3 regions of the Paraburkholderia sp. RL17-383-BIF-A genome follow, and region 3 is predicted to be linked to each of the others. Evidence: predicted binding sites of a transcription regulator. Region 3 holds the regulator's gene; each other region holds the start of a gene.
The links. Region 3 encodes LexA, which represses DNA repair genes until DNA is damaged. Its sites were predicted from a motif close to ACTGTATNNNNATACAGT; they were not measured.
Positions count from the first base shown of each region.

Region 1: a site for LexA is predicted at 2,150-2,167, ahead of P0D71_RS34375 (ATP-dependent helicase). Genes of this name have one in related genera too.
Region 2: a site for LexA is predicted at 1,165-1,182, ahead of recA (recombinase RecA). Genes of this name have one in related genera too.

Region 1 covers NZ_JARESR010000053.1:2,215-5,490, reverse strand. The annotation lists gene P0D71_RS34375 (ATP-dependent helicase) at 1-2,108, opposite strand, end outside; gene P0D71_RS34370 (hypothetical protein) at 2,342-2,605, opposite strand; gene P0D71_RS34365 (hypothetical protein) at 2,724-3,191, opposite strand.
Region 2 covers NZ_JARESR010000006.1:58,604-61,879, forward strand. The annotation lists gene P0D71_RS09155 (sensor histidine kinase) at 1-244, opposite strand, end outside; gene P0D71_RS09160 (response regulator) at 254-1,030, opposite strand; gene recA (recombinase RecA) at 1,263-2,339, shown strand; gene recX (recombination regulator RecX) at 2,347-3,042, shown strand; gene P0D71_RS09175 (DUF2889 domain-containing protein) at 3,206-3,276, shown strand, end outside.
Region 3 covers NZ_JARESR010000005.1:63,714-66,989, forward strand. The annotation lists gene cysT (sulfate ABC transporter permease subunit CysT) at 1-257, opposite strand, end outside; gene P0D71_RS07655 (sulfate ABC transporter substrate-binding protein) at 402-1,442, opposite strand; gene lexA (transcriptional repressor LexA) at 1,754-2,404, shown strand; gene P0D71_RS07665 (hypothetical protein) at 2,535-2,879, shown strand; gene P0D71_RS07670 (DUF2939 domain-containing protein) at 2,976-3,276, shown strand, end outside.

The DNA of each region.
Region 1 (3,276 bases), on a different contig from region 3:
AGTTTCGCCGCGATCTCGATCTTCGCCTGCGCGGCGGCGGCCAGCCCGGCCGCCGTGGGCGCGCTCGGAACCGGCACCCGCGGCCACGCATAGGCGTCGAACAGCGGCATGAGATGCGCGGGAATGAAGCGCGTACGCGACGCCCACACGTGACGATCACCCATATGCGTCTGGTTGTGCACGTAAAAGCGCTGCGGCACGACGATATGCAGATCCTCTTTCGCGCGCGTCATCGCCACGTAAAGCAGGCGGCGCTCCTCGTCGATTTCCTCTTCGCTGCCGGTGCCGAGGTCGGACGGAATGCAGCCGTCCACACCGTTCAGCACGAACACGTTGCGCCACTCCTGCCCCTTCGCGGAATGAATCGTGGAGAGGATCAGGTAGTCTTCGTCGAGCAACGGCACGCCGGATTCGTCGCTGGTGGCGTCGGGCGGATCGAGCGTCAGTTCGGTCAGAAAGCGTTCACGCGACGCATACGTGCCCGCGATGCTCTCCATCTGCAACACGTCCGCATGACGGATCGCGGCGTCCTCGTGGTTGCGCTCGAGATGCGGCTCGTACCACCGGCGCACCATCTCGAACTCGGCGGGCCACGGCGTCTGGCGGCCGTACACGCTCGACATCAGCTTGACGAACGGATGCCAGTCTTCCTGCGCGCGAGCCGGCGCGGCGAAGGCCGCCAATGCGCCACCGGCGGTGTCGGCGGGATTGCCGCTGCCCGCGCGCGCGACGATCTCGTCGAGCACCTTCGCAGCCGTGGCCGGCCCAACGCCCGGCAGCAGCTGCACGACGCGAAAGCCGGCGACGCGGTCGCGCGGATTTTCCGCCCAGCGCAGCACGGCGAGCACGTCTTTCACGTGCACCGAATCGAGAAACTTCAAGCCGCCGAATTTCACGAATGGGATGTTGCGCCGGGTCAGTTCGATCTCCAGCGCGGCGCTGTGATGCGCGGCGCGAAACAGCACCGCCTGTGATTTGAGCTTCATGCCTTGCTCGCGCGCCTCGAGCACCTGTTCGACGATGTAGCGCGCCTGATCGGCCTCGTCGGCGACGCTCACGAGGCGCGGGCGCTGCGCCGACGCCTTGTCGGTCCAGAGATTCTTCGTGTAGCGCTCGCTGGCCAGTTCGATCACCGCGTTCGACGCCGCCAGAATCGGCGCGGTCGACCGGTAATTGCGCTCCAGCGTGACCTGTTTGGCCGGCGGGTCGAAATGCGCGGGGAAATCGAGAATGTTGCGCACGGTCGCGCCGCGAAACGAATAGATGGACTGGGCGTCGTCGCCGACCACGGTCAGGCCGCGGCCGTCCGGCTTCAATGCGAGCAGGATGGACGCCTGCAGACGGTTGGTGTCCTGATATTCGTCCACCAGCACGTGATCGAAGCGCGCCGACAGGTCGGCGGCGATGACCGGCTCGGCCGCCATGTGCGACCAGTAAAGCAGCAGGTCGTCGTAGTCGAGCACGCTCTGCTTCTGTTTGGCCTCGACATAAGCCGCGAACAGCCTGCGCAAATCGGCTTCCCATTCACGGCACCAGGGGAACGCACTGTCGAGCACCTGGCCGAGCGACGCGCCGGTGTTCACAACGCGCGAGTAGATGGCAAAGCACGTGCCCTTGGCCGGGAAACGCCGCTCTTTCGCCGACAAACCGAGCTCGTGGCGCACCAGATTCATCAGGTCGGCGGAATCTTCGCGGTCGTTGATCGTAAAGGCCGGCGCGAGGCCGATCAGGTCCGCGTACTCGCGCAACAGCCGCGCGCCCACGCTATGGAACGTGCCCGACCATGTCAGCCCTTGCGCGAGCGCGGCTCGCGTGCCGAGCGCCGCGCCGGCGATGCGCGTGACGCGCCGGGTCATTTCGAGCGCAGCGCGACGCGAAAACGTTAGCAGCAGGATGCGGCGCGGATCGGCGCCGTTCACCACCAGATTGGCGACCCGGTGAGCGAGAGTGTTGGTCTTGCCGGAGCCGGCGCCCGCGATCACCAGCAATGCGCCGGGCGGCGCGGTAGGCGTGTCGGCGCCGTACTCGACGGCTTCGCGCTGCGCGTCGTTGAGCTTTGCCAGCCAGGCGGCGGTATCGAACGACGGGGATTCGGCGACGGAGAGCACGATCGGTTTGGACGTTAGGTGGATTCAGTACGGCGACGCATACTGTATATCCATACAACCCTCGTCGACAAGCGACCCTTTTTTCGACCGCGCCCCGGGCGGCCGGCATCCCGCCGCATGACAATTGCGCGCATGAAAAAATGGCCCGTGGCGTGGAAGCGCACGGGCCATTTCTTTGAAAGCGCAACGCGGAGACGTTCACACGTCGTCGCGAGGCCAGCTATCAAGCCGGGCTACTGCGTCTTCGCGTCCTTCACATTGGCGTCGGCCTTGGCCTTATCGGCGTCGGCCTGAGCGTCGGTTTTCTTCTTGTCCGCCTTGGCTTGCGCGACGGACGCTTTCTTATCCGCCTTCGACTGCTCCTTGGCCGCCTTCTTGTCGGCATGGGTAACCGGCGCCGCAGCCGGATCGCTTGCCTGCGCGAAGGCAACCGACGACAGGCAACCCGCGATCAACGCGGCCGAAATTCTGGACTTCATGGACAGAGTGATATTCATGCGATACCTCCGTGAAACGAGATGCCTGGACCTTGCGATCCTTCAAACGCGATCGGTCAAGCCGGCGGCGCTGGCAACCTATGCCGCCCCGCCACCGCCTTGACGCTCAGCCTCGGTCTTAGTGCTTGACGTCGGCGCCGTCCGCCTGAACGCCCGCCTGGCCCTGCATGTCCATCTTCATTTCATTGTTGGCGGCCTGTTTATCCGCCTTCTGGTTGATCTTGGCGCCGCGCACCTCTTCCTTGTACTGCGCCTTGGCGGCCTTCTGCTGGTCCTTCAGCTCGGCCTTGGATGCCTTTTTCGACGCGCGATATTCAGCGTTGGCCTTCGCATTGGCATCGCGCTTCTGCACCAGCGGGTCGGTCGAACCCGACGCCGTCAGGCGTGCCGGGGGCGGTGTGACCGGCTGCACGCCCTGCGCGGCGGGCGCAGCGGGCGCAACGCCGGCGCCTTGCATCTGGACTTGCGGCTGGCCGTTGACACCCTCGGCCGGTTGCGCAGTCTGCGCAACGGCTGCGGTGGCCGCGAACGCGGTCACGGCGGCGGTCAGGGCGGTATTGATCAGAAGCGTTCGAATTTGGGTCATGACTAATCCTCTCTAAAGTTGTTGTGACGCGGGCGACCTGTCCGGCGTTACGCATTCTCGAGCCGCTTTGCAAGCTTGCTCTGCG
Region 2 (3,276 bases), on a different contig from region 3:
CGCGGTCGAACGGGCCGTTCGCGATCGACTTGGCGACCAGATACGTGACGGCGAGGCTCATTGGCCACAGCAGCAGAAGCGGCGCCAGCATCCAGTCGAGAATCTCGCCGAACAGCGAGCGCGGGCGTGCTTCGGCGGCAGCTTCGGTTTCGTCGGGCGGGGCGAACGGGTTGGCGTAGCGCTCGTCGCGCGCCTCGTCGAGGTCCGCCGCGTGCGCCGTAGCGCGGTCTGCGCGTGCGGACATGGGCGTCCTCTATTTGTAGTGGTGGCTCGCCGGCATCGGGCCGGACGGCGGCGAGGCGGGCGGTTCAGGCTCGGCGGGCGGGGGCGTGCTCATGGCGTTGGTGCTCGCGTTAGCCGGCGCAGCCGCTTTCTCGAGGCAGTAGCCCAGCCCGCGTACGGTGATGATACGCACGCCGCTCGGCTCGATTTTCTTGCGCAGGCGGTGTACGTAGACCTCGATGGCGTTGTTGCTGACTTCCTCGCCCCATTCGCACAGGTGATCGACGAGTTGTTCCTTCGAGACCAGCCGGCCGATCCGTTGCAGCAGCACTTCGAGCAAGCCCAGCTCGCGCGCGGACAGGTCGATCACCTGCTCGTTGATGTAGGCGATCCGGCCGACCTGATCGAACGACAGCGATCCGTGCCGCACGACCGTCGGGCCGCCGCCCGCGCCACGCCGCGTCAAGGCGCGCACGCGTGCCTCGAGTTCGTTCAGCGCGAAGGGCTTGGCCATGTAGTCGTCGGCGCCGAGGTCGAGACCCTTGACGCGTTCGTCGACGCTGTCCGCGGCGGTCAGAATCAGCACCGGCATATTGGAGTTACGCGCGCGCAGGCGGCGCAACACCTCCAGCCCGGACATGCGCGGCAGGCCCAGATCGAGGATCAGCAGGTCGAAAGTTTGCATGGACAGCGCGGTGTCGGCCTCAACGCCGGTCTTCACGTGGTCGACGGCATAGGCCGATTGGCGGAGTGATCGAACCAGACCGTCCGCGAGTATGCTGTCGTCTTCGGCAATCAGAATTCGCATGGTGCGCCAGCCTGGCCTTGCCGGCACCGCGGGATGTCCCCCGGCGCACAGCGGTCTCCGAAAATTATTGTGGGTAGTGGGGTGGCGCGACGGTAAAAATGCGTGTTCGCATGAGAATCGCGCTTGCCAAAACTACTGTTTTTTTATACAGTATCTGAGTTTCGTGTGCTGTCCTTCAAAAGTGACCTGCACATCTGCCTCAGACGCCGTTCATCATAGCAAAGGACGATTCATGGAAGAAAGCAAGAAAGGCTCGGCTGGACTGACTGCTGAAAAGAGCAAGGCACTCGCTGCCGCACTCGCGCAGATCGAAAAGCAGTTCGGCAAAGGGTCGGTCATGCGGCTCGGCGCAGGTGAGGTAGTCGAAGACATCCAGGTGGTTTCAACCGGATCGCTCGGCCTCGACATCGCGTTGGGCGTCGGCGGTTTGCCGCGTGGCCGTGTGGTCGAAATTTATGGCCCGGAATCGTCCGGTAAAACCACGCTGACGCTGCAAGTCATTGCCGAAATGCAGAAGATCGGCGGCACGGCGGCGTTTATCGACGCGGAACACGCGCTGGACATCCAGTACGCGGGCAAGCTCGGCGTGAACGTGAACGACCTGCTGGTGTCGCAGCCGGACACGGGTGAACAGGCGCTCGAAATTGCGGACGCACTGGTGCGTTCGGGCTCGATCGACATGATCGTGATCGACTCGGTCGCGGCACTCGTGCCGAAGGCTGAAATCGAAGGTGAAATGGGCGACTCGCTGCCGGGTCTGCAAGCGCGTCTCATGTCGCAGGCGCTGCGCAAGCTCACCGGCACGATCAAGCGCACGAACTGCCTCGTCATCTTCATCAACCAGATCCGCATGAAGATCGGCGTGATGTTCGGCAATCCGGAAACCACCACGGGCGGTAACGCGCTGAAGTTCTACGCGTCGGTGCGTCTGGACATTCGCCGTATCGGTTCGATCAAGAAGAACGACGAAGTGATCGGCAACGAAACGCGCGTGAAGGTTGTCAAGAACAAGGTGTCGCCACCGTTCAGGGAAGCAATTTTCGACATTCTGTACGGCGAAGGCATCTCGCGTCAGGGCGAAATCATCGACCTGGGCGTGCAGGCCAAGATCGTCGACAAGGCCGGCGCGTGGTACAGCTACAGCGGCGAACGTATTGGTCAGGGCAAGGACAACGCGCGTGAATTCCTGCGCGAAAATCCGGATATCGCTCGCGAGATCGAAAACCGTATCCGTGAGTCGCTGGGCGTGAATGCCATGGCTGAAGCGGTGACCGGCGCAGGCGCAGAAGTCGCAGACGAAGAAGAGTAACCATCACGTGATACGCAAGGGCCGGCCGTTGTCCGATACCGGACGCCACGCGGACGGCCCGCGTGATGAAGACAACGAGTCGTTCGATCCATTCGAATCGTTCGACGCACACGATCGCGCTGCGGGCCGTAGCCCACAGCGCGCTCAGTTTGAATCCTCCCCGTCATCCGGCTCGGATCCCTCCGAGACCACCTACACCCGCTCGCGTCGCGTTCCAGGTGAGGCGAAACCCGGGCAAGACGAAGCCAAAAAATCCCAACGTCCGGCACGGTCGCTGAAAGGGCGCGCGCTCGGCTATTTGTCCCGCCGCGAATACAGTCGCACCGAACTCGCGCGCAAGCTGAAGCCGTTCGTCGAGGAAACTGATTCGCTCGAAACCTTGCTCGATTCGCTCGAAGCCGAAAACTGGCTGTCCGATTCGCGCTTCGCGGAAAGCTTGATCCATCGCCGCTCGTCGCGGCTGGGTGCGAGCCGTATCGTCGGCGAACTGAAGCAGCATGCGGTCGACCAGACCCTCGTCGAAGAGGCGAGTGCGCAATTGCGCGAAACCGAACTCGCGCGTGCCCAGGCCGTCTGGCGCAAGAAATTCGGCCGGCTTCCCGAAACGCCCGCCGAGCGGGCCAAGCAGGCCCGCTTTCTGGCTTCGCGCGGATTTTCGGGTGCAACCATCGGCAAAATCCTCAAGGGGATTGACGAGGAGTAGGCCGGCGACTAAACCGCATCGGTCTGTGTCCCGCGTCTAAGCCCGTTGGGACGGTGTCTTCCGCGCTCAGCCGCCTGTGGCGCGCCACCGCGCATTCCGACCTGTCTCAAATACCCAGTATGCTAAAATTCATGGGTTTTCCAATCCGGCCTTTCCTTCCCGCATGCCGCTCTCCCCGCCAGTGTCCCGTCAGTTGCGCCATCGTCGCGCAATCAGAGCGGAAGCCTACGAGCG
Region 3 (3,276 bases):
ACCCACGCCACCAGAAAGCCGAACACCGCGTTGATCAGCGCGCCGCCGAGCGCGGAGAAGAACGTCAGGCGATACGACGCGAGCACGCGCGGCGAACTCACCGCGCGCACGAACTGGCTCCAGTCGAGCGTCGCGGTCTTCAAAAAGGTCGCCGCAAGCGGAATCAGCACCACGAGGCTCAGATAAGCCACCGTGATGCCGAGTGTCAGGCCAAAACCGGGCAAGGCGCTCGGTTTTCGGAAGGTCAACGTCGTCATGCTCGTTACTCGTTCAGGTTGATGCTCGTGTTTCCGGCCGCCGGGCCCTGGCTGGCCAAAAGCGCGCCCCTTGGGGCGCGCTCCGGAGTGACGCGTTGCCGCATCGCTTTGCTGCCTATGCCGGTGAAGGCAACGGCTCGATCGTTACTGCGGTTGATAGATCGAATCGAATACACCGCCGTCGGCAAAGTGCGTCTTCTGCGCGTTGGTCCAGCCGCCGAACGAATCGTCGACCGTGTACAGCTTCAGCTTCGGAAACTTGGCGGTCAGCTCGGCCGGCACTTTGTTCGATCGCGGACGGTAGAAGTTCTTCGCTGCGATTTCCTGGCCTTGCTCGCTATACAGGAAGTTCAGATACGCTTCGGCGAGCTTGCGCGTGCCGTGCTTGTCCACCACCTTGTCCACCACCGCAACCGGCGGCTCGGCCAGAATGCTGACCGACGGCACCACGATCTCGAACTTCTCCGGTCCGAACTCCTTCAACGACAGGAAGGCTTCGTTTTCCCATGCGATCAGCACGTCGCCGATACCGCGTTGCACGAAGCTGGTGGTCGCGCCGCGCGCGCCCGAATCGAGCACGCCGGCGTTCTTGTAGAGCTTGCCGACGAATTCCCTGGCCTTCTGATCGTTGCCGCCCGGCTGATGCTCGGCGTATGCCCATGCCGCGAGGTAGTTCCAGCGCGCCCCGCCCGAGGTCTTCGGATTCGGCGTGACGATCGAAACACCCGGCTTGATCAGGTCGTCCCAATCCTTGATGTGCTTCGGGTTGCCCTTGCGCACCAGAAACACGATCGTCGACGTGTACGGCGACGCGTTGTCCGGCAAGCGCTTCTGCCAGCCCTTGTCCAGCAAGCCCTTGTTGGCCAGCGCGTCGATGTCGTAAGCGAGCGCGAGCGTCACGACGTCGGCCTGCAGACCGTCGAGCACCGAACGCGCCTGCGCGCCGGAGCCGCCGTGCGACTGCTTGAAGGTGATCGTCTCGCCGGTCTTCGCCTTCCATTCCTTGCCGAACGCCTGGTTGACGTCCTGATACAGCTCGCGCGTCGGGTCGTAGGACACGTTCAGCAGTGTCGTGTCGGCAGCGTGCGCCTGCGCCATCACGCCGAGCGCGCTCGCCGCGCCCAATGCGAGCGCCGCGATGAGTTTCTTCGTTTTGCCTGCCAGCCCCGTACCTTGGTGATTCATGTCAACTTTCTCCGCGTTGTGCGCTGAAACAGCGTGTGGTGTCTTTTTGCGTCGCGGTCACGTGCACATGAACGCCAACTGGAGGCCAGTCTATCGAAGGGCTTTCATCATTAAAAATAATGTTTCTTCATTCTTTAATACGCAAAAGTGGTAATGACAGCTGGATAAGGCGTTGCGGCACGAAAACGGGTGTTGGAGCGTCGTTTGACGACGCTGCAACGCCACCCCTCGGCACGAACTTAAAGTAAAGCTTGAATTGCGCGGAATACTGTATAAAAATACAGTCACCTGTTCATACATACAGTGGCGCCATGACCAAACTCACCGCACGACAGCAGCAGGTTTTCGATCTGATCCGCAGGGCTATCGAACGCACCGGCTTTCCGCCCACCCGCGCGGAGATCGCCGCCGAACTGGGCTTCAGCTCGGCCAACTCGGCAGAAGAACATCTGCGGGCGCTCGCCCGCAAGGGCGTGATCGAACTCGCGGCCGGCGCGTCGCGCGGCATCCGCCTGCTGGCCGGCCCGGAAGATTCGCCGCACCAGTTCACGTTGCCGCACGCCAGCATCATGCAACTGTCGCTACCGCTGATCGGGCGGGTGGCCGCGGGTAGCCCGATCCTCGCGCAGGAACATATCTCGCAGCACTACGCTTGCGACCCGGCGCTGTTTTCGAGCAAGCCCGATTACCTGCTGAAGGTACGCGGGTTGTCCATGCGCGACGCGGGCATTTTCGACGGCGACCTGCTCGCGGTGCAAAAGAGAACGGAAGCCAAAGACGGCCAGATCATCATTGCCCGGCTTGGCGACGACGTCACGGTCAAGCGCCTGAAGCGCCGGCCGAACGGGCTCGAGTTGATCGCCGAGAACCCCGATTACGAAAACATCTTCGTTGAAACCGGCAGTGCGGAATTCGCGCTGGAAGGTATCGCCGTGGGGCTGATTCGCCCCGGCGAGTTCTGAACGGTCAGGTTCCAGGCGGCTTGTTTCCCAGCACTTCGATCCAAGCCCCTTCTTGCCCGTTCGACAGAGTAGAAAGCCGCGCCAACGCCGCATTAACGCTGCATTAACGCTGCATCGTCTGGAGAGTCTCATGGAACGTCTTGCCCGCCTGCTGCCTTTTCGCCAGTTCGGTCGTCTGCGCCATCTTCGCAAGCTGGTGCCCTGCTCATTGATCGAGGCGTCCACGGCCAGCACGCCGTCGCTGTTCGATGCGCCAGACAGCGTGTCGAGCCTGCCATCGTCGTTGCCGGCGTTTGCCCGCGTGTCTCTGAACTCGGGTCTGAATACGGCCGAACCGGCCCGTCGCGCACCAGTGCGGGTCTATCACGGCCCGTCGCGCCTCATCATGGTCGGCACGGTGGACGCTGTGTGCCGCATGATCGACCGCTGCATTGCCGACGAGGCAAACGTCCACGGGGCGGTATTCGAGTCTTGATGGAAGGTATGGCGGGCGGCGATATCGCATCGCATGGGATCGTTTTCGTGTGGCCGCGGTCCAAGTTAGATCACACCTGATGGAGAGTCCCATTCGATGGCAGTTCCGAAACGCATTAAAGGCGGCGCCACCCGGCCGCTGATCGTCACGCTGATCGTGATTGTGGTGATCGCAGCGCTTGGGTTTACGTACGCATCACCGTATCTCGCGCTGAACAATCTCAAACGCGCCGCCGATGCGCGCGACACGCAAACGGTCAATCAATACGTCGACTTTCCCGCGTTGCGCGAGAGCCTGAAGCAGCAGGTCGCCGCGCTGCTCACGCGGCGGCTCGACGCGCACAGCAACGGCAATCCGCTGGCCGCCATTGGCGCGATGATAGGCGTCGCGCTGATTG